One region of the Leuconostoc sp. S50 genome, then DNA from elsewhere that is predicted to be linked to it. Evidence: riboswitches for the same ligand, from Rfam matches in the RefSeq annotation. Region 1 holds a riboswitch; the other holds the start of a gene.
What was found. A riboswitch is a leader RNA that binds a small molecule or an ion and turns the genes downstream of it on or off. The one in region 1 is predicted to bind thiamine pyrophosphate.
Positions count from the first base shown of each region.

Region 2: another riboswitch for thiamine pyrophosphate. It lies ahead of thiT (energy-coupled thiamine transporter ThiT); the one in region 1 lies ahead of IAE53_RS02990 (ECF transporter S component).

Region 1 is NZ_JACVUE010000002.1:88,010-91,208, reverse strand. Features, by position in the region: gene IAE53_RS03000 (hypothetical protein) at 1-88, opposite strand, end outside; gene tenA (thiaminase II) at 300-992, opposite strand; TPP riboswitch at 1,068-1,169, opposite strand; TPP riboswitch at 1,290-1,378, shown strand; gene IAE53_RS02990 (ECF transporter S component) at 1,500-2,081, shown strand; gene IAE53_RS02985 (ATP-binding cassette domain-containing protein) at 2,099-3,199, shown strand, end outside.
Region 2 is NZ_JACVUE010000003.1:161,049-164,247, reverse strand. Features, by position in the region: gene IAE53_RS04660 (glycosyltransferase) at 1-533, shown strand, start outside; gene IAE53_RS04655 (MerR family transcriptional regulator) at 618-1,088, shown strand; gene thiT (energy-coupled thiamine transporter ThiT) at 1,125-1,679, opposite strand; TPP riboswitch at 1,749-1,837, opposite strand; gene IAE53_RS04645 (RluA family pseudouridine synthase) at 1,905-2,798, shown strand; gene IAE53_RS04640 (MIP/aquaporin family protein) at 2,840-3,199, opposite strand, start outside.

The DNA of each region.
Region 1 (3,199 bases):
CACCATAACTTTTGAAAGAAGTCCAGTTATGTCTAGTTAGCCCATTACTAGACTTCGTTGCGAATCCAAATGGGTTAGTTTTTGTCATTAGAATTCGCCTGGTTTGACTTTGACGAGTGATAGGCTTTGTTATTGACTTATGAGCAATCTAGAATGATTTAAACAGTTTACACGTTTTTGTTACTTTATATAAAAATAGAATTGACAGAGTAGTATTGTAATGATAACAGAAATTTTAAATAAACTAAGTGCTTGACACCAAAGAGACTTTTTAAAGAATACTGGCAACTTTTATTTGTTTAATCAATGACTGATTTAAATTTCCAGTCTTGTTGGTAAAAAGCTTGCTCCCAAAACTGCCATTCTAGTTCACAACTTTTTAAGAAAAATTGCATAGCTTCTTCACGTTGTGATGATGTTGCCTCTGATGCCAAACGATCAATCCAATCGAAAATTTGATCAGAGAGTGTGGTCTGAGAATCATCATCCGTTTTGGCATAGAAATCAATCCATCCTTTAAAAGGATTAGCTTGATTATTAGCCTTTTCTTGAACTTGCTTGCTGGCAATTTCATGGTACGTCCAAGGACAAGCTTGAAAAGCAGCGAGAATATTCAGCAGTAAACCTGTATCAGCTGCACGATACATATGTGATTCATACAAATATGCTTTTGGTGCTGGTGTTGCATGTTGTAACATTTCATATTGAACGCCGGCCACATCGCAAAAGACGTGGTGTGGATGAATTTCGCTATTCAAAATAAAATCAATTGAATTCGCAAAAAATTTTATCTCGGTACGGTCAGTTAGTTTTGTAATTGCAGTGGCATAAATTTTAATAAATTCACTCAAATATTGAAAATCTTGTTCAACATAAAAAATTAAAGCTTCTCGTGGAACGTATCCTGTCGCGATACCACGTACAAATGGGTGTTCATGAATAGCAGTCATAATTGGTTGTGCATGAGCACGTAATTCTTCTGAAAACAACATAATATCTCCTAATAATTGGTTTTTAGTCAACAAAAAAAGCGCTTTGTTAAGAGCGCAAAAAGAGCATCTTTATTAAATAAAAGAATGCCACTTTCCTACGCTAGTGTTGACTAGATCAGGTTCGAAGGGACTGATGTAAACATCATCTCAGCCAAGAAGGCACCCCTAGTGGACAACATATAATATTTTATGAATTAAGAATAACACTACTACAAAATAATTACAAACATTAAAAAAAGTAGGAATCAGTGCATTGCCTTTTTGAAAACAATGAGTTATACTTTTTCACGTAGTTTAATATTTTATCTGGGGTACCGTAAGGTTGAGATTATACCCATTGAACCTGTCAGGTTAATACCTGCGAAGGAAGATAAGTTAGATTAAGACATTTTTTGATGCCATCAATCACTATTCTCTTTTGTGGTTGGTGGTTTTTTCTATGATCACTTATTACTAAAACGGTATATTAGCAAAGCTTACGACCTCAATCAAAAGGAGAATATGTTTATGGAACAGTTAGAAATCTCATCTGAATCAAAGGTTAGGTGGTCGTTGCGAGAAGTGATATTAATGGCATTAATAGGTATTGCTTTTGGTGTCATTTATTTTATTATGGATCCGATATACACAGCTTTAGATGCTGTTTTGGTCCCACTCGGATTACATCAATACACAATTGCAATTACAATTGGTCCTTGGATGATGGCAGCGCCACTTTCCAGCTATCTATTGAGAAGGATGGGGGCTGGATTAATTGGTGAATTACTAGGTGCGACAGGAGAAGCACTTTTGGGTGGTTACTGGGGTGTAGCGACTTTAATTTCTGGTTTTATTCAAGGAATTGGATCAGAGTTAGGTTTCACATTAACAGGCTATAAAAATTGGAAAACAGGTTTAATTTTGTCGACCCTTACAGGAACTATTGTGACTTTTGTATGGTCATTGTTCCATGATGGCTATCTTCAGTTTGGAATTAGTATGTTAATCGGATTGTTCATTGTACGGTGGATTTCAATTGCTTTTTTTGCTGGCCTACTAGTTTATTGGATTGTTAATCTATTAGAAAAGTCTAAGTTATTAAAAAAGTGATGTTAGGATGACCAATAATGACGATTTTAAAAACTAGCCATTTAGATATTAAAATTGATGACCAATTAATTTTAAAAGATATTACGCTATCCATACAACCGGGACGATTTATTTTATTAGTTGGTGAATCAGGTTGTGGGAAGTCTACATTGATGACTGCTCTAGCTGGTTTGTATCCCAAGTATGGTGGTGAATTGTCAGAAACAGTTTTATTAAATAAACATAATATCGCAACAATTAAAGCTAATTTTCGATCGAGAAAAGTAGCTATGTTATTTCAACATCCCGATCAACAGTTCGCAATGGATCGTGTGGAAGATGAATTAATTTTTTCACTTGAAAATTTGTCTCTATCAAAGCAAGAAATAGATAAACGAATCAATGAAGCATTAATTGAAGTTGGTATTGAACCACTGAGGCATAGTGATTTAGCTCATCTATCAGGTGGGGAATTGCAAAAAGTGGCTTTAGCTGAAACGTTGGCTATGGGCGCCGAAATCATTTTGTTAGATGAACCTTTTGCAGCGGTTGATCTCGTGCATCGAAAAGAATTGCAGTTATTGTTGAAAAAGTTAGCTGATCGTGGACATGGCATTCTAGTTTCTGATCATGATACAAGTGGTTATCAGTCGCTGATGACGGATGTCTTTCGCATAGCAAATAAAACACTTTATCAAGCAGGCAAAAATGAAATTAAGGATATATTTAATGAATATAGTCCACAGCTGTTAAAGGTTCACAATGAAGTAGATGAATTATCATTCAATATGGTTGATGTGACCTTGAAAAATGGCATCATGCCTATTTTAAAAAATAGTGATTTTAAGTGGGCCAAAAATAAAATAACATTAATTACTGGACCAAATGGTATTGGTAAGTCAAGTTTGTTATTAACTTTTGCGAGATTGCATGACTTTCAAGGAACATTATGCTACGAAGAGCAAGCGATTAATAATTTACCTTTTAAGAAATATGCACGTTTAGTGGGGCTAGTTTTTCAAAACGCAATGAATCAATTTTTAAACATTACAGTAAAAGAAGAACTTGAGCAAGCTAGATCAAAGAGTCGTTTCAAAGGATACTGGACTAAAGACAAAATATCCAAAGTTATCGACCGG
Region 2 (3,199 bases), on a different contig from region 1:
ATTTGTCACAGCATATCATTGCCTTTACAGCTCGAATTGCGATTCAGCATAAAGGCATCGATTTTGCTGTGAAATTGGCTTCAAAATTACCAAATGATTGGCGCCTGGCAATTGCAGGTAATGGACTACCAGAAGATATGGCAACTTTTCAAGGCTTAATTGAAAAATATGCGGCGCACGATAAAATTATTTACCGTGGTGGGCTAAAAGATGAGGCATTACGACAACATTACCGTGATGCTAGTATTTTCTTACAGACGTCTCGTTGGGAAGGATTGCCATTGGTTTTGGCTGAAGCGATGAGCTTTGGGTTACCAATTGTCGCAATGAAAAATACCGGTTCTGCGGAGGTACTAGACGGTGGTAAATACGGCATTTTAGTCGAGAATGGCGATGTTGATGGTTTGTTAGCAGCTATTCAACCACTATTAAGTACTCAAAAAGAGCGACAATACTATGCTAATATTTCATTACAACGAGTAGAAGATTTTGAAATGGGCCCAATTTTAGAACAGTGGCAGGCTTTGTTTTAACAAAGGAATGTGCTATATTTAAATAGATATTAGGGGTGTTTAGCAACTTAGTTGACAAAGAACACTATTTCTAGAGGCACAGACATGAATTTTGACAAAGAAAATTTTAAAAAACCGTCTCTTGATCATTTACAATTCCGTATTGGCGAGTTAGCACGTATGACAAATATTTCGACACGGCAACTTCGTTATTGGGAAAAGCAAGGATATGTTCAAGCGATCGATCGAGAAGATGAACAAGAATCTCGGTTATATGGCTTTCGAGCGTTTATTAAGGTTGCGATAATCAAACAAAACTTAGATGATGGTGACAGTCTACATGACGCTGTTGATAAGGCTAATGAACAACTTGAAAGTGCCATGATTATTCATCACATTATGAAAAAAGCCTTTCAAGGTATTGAAGAATATGAGGGTCGTGTTGTTGTAAATTTGGGTTATTTTGATGACGATGAGACACAATTGTTGTACGTCTATCTGGAATCTGGCAAAGTAAAGTATCGGGTTGTTGATAAACGCGAGTCTCCAATCACGAGAAAAAGCCAGTTATTATAACAGCTTCCCTTCAGAATTGTTATAATAACTGGCTTTTTATTTGAACATTTTTGGTTGAACGCGAAGCAAAATAATCAGTACAACAATCGTCAACAGGATTTGTGGGATAACATAAGCTGCGTTGTAAATTAGTGAGTAAAGCCACGGATTTTGTCCTTTAGGGGCAAATGCGCCGTAAAAGAAACCACCAGCCAAAAAGGAACCAAAAAAGCGACCCAAACCACCTAATAGGGCACCAATTGATATGAGTATCATTGCTTGCCTTGTTGCATCTCGACGGAGTGCATATTTTAATTGGCTTTCGAACAATCCGCCGAGACCAACTAGCGTGTAGGCAAAGAAATAGTCAAAAAATACTTGTAATGGATTTAAATAGTACGGATTTAAAATAAAAGTCACTATACCAACAATTAATCCAGTAATCATACCGGCTTTTACACCGTGACGGTATGCAACAAATAATATTGGGACCAGTGACAAGGTTACAGCGCCACCTTGTGGCATTTTAAATAGGGTCAACCAATCGAAAACAACAGCCAAGGCGGCAAATATAGCCACTTCAGCGATGACGCGGGAACGAGAATTTTGCATAGACTTCATATCTCCAAAAAAATAAAAGCGCAACCGTCAAGAGAATTTACAGGTTGCGCCATTAATGAGCTAAACAATGTGGTATCTCCCTTCGCATGCATTATCATGAGCAGGTTCAGTGGGTATATCTCAGCCAAAAGGCACCCCAGATAATTTAAGTATAACTAAAATGACAATAAAGTCAAATTAAGGGGCTAAGCAACTAAAGGTGTGGGCACTTATCCTATGACAACATGGCAATATCAATTTATTATATCACCGCATAACGCAGGACAATCAGTGAAAGCCTTATGGACCAAATGGCTCATTCCAAAGCGTATTCGTGGCGCTCTCAGAATTAAGCGTCATTTCACTGTGAATGGCAGAATGGTCCCGACTAGTTACTATTTGGCAACTAACGATGTCTTAGTGATGACGTTTGATCAGGACGACTTTAGAACGAGTAGTTCTAATTATCGACCAAATTATAATCAGCAGGTAACAACTTTATTTGAGAACGATTATCTTGTGGTGATTGATAAACCAGCGGGGATGAAAATGCATCCGCATTCACCCACAGAAGATGATACTTTGCTGAATTACGTTGCCGGTGATTTTCAAAGGCGCCATGTAGAAGCGTCGCCTTATATGGTACATCGAATTGATCGGGCTACCTCCGGCGCCGTTATTGTTGCAAAAACGCCTTTAGTAGTGCCAATACTTGACCAGCTATTATCTGCTAAGGTAATTACGCGGACTTATTTGGCATGGGTGAGTGGTGTGATGCCGACAAAACAGGGAATAATTAAAACACCAATTGGCATTGATGCAAAAGACGACAGGAAACGTGCTGTCAATGGCGCCGAAGCACAATTTGCTGTAACGCATTGGACTAATGTACATACAGTTTATCAAAATTCACTATTACGAATTCGTTTGGATACTGGACGAATGCACCAAATTAGGGTTCATTTAGCTAGTATAGGTCATCCAATAGTTGGGGATGACCTATATGGTGGGCGTCATATGCCAAGATTGATGCTGCATTCAGCTACCATTGAACTACCTTTACCCTTTGATGGTGGCGTTAAAACGATTACAGGTCCATTGCCTCATGACTTTCCACGGCAATTGCGATAATAAAAAAGAAGCTCGTGATGAGCTTCTTTTTAGTAAAAACATTATGCTTCTTTCGTAACACCCTTGTTGAAGAAGTTAGCGGCAAATGCTGCCAAAGCACCACCTAGTAGATCAGCCACTAGGTAAACCCAAACGTGACCAAGTGCTTTACCTTGAACAAAGATTGCAGGACCTAAGGCACGAGCAGGGTTGAAAGCACCACCTGTAATAGGTAATGCAACAATGATTAGAACAGCTAACCACAAACCGATAATCAATGGCGCCGGTACATTAGCCAATTTAGTGACAATTGAAATGACCAAAACAAACAAGAAAGTCAAAATCAATTCAAAGGCGAAAGCGTACCAGCCTTGTCCATCAGCAAAGTTTGTTTGACCAAGACCAGCCAAAGTGACGAATTG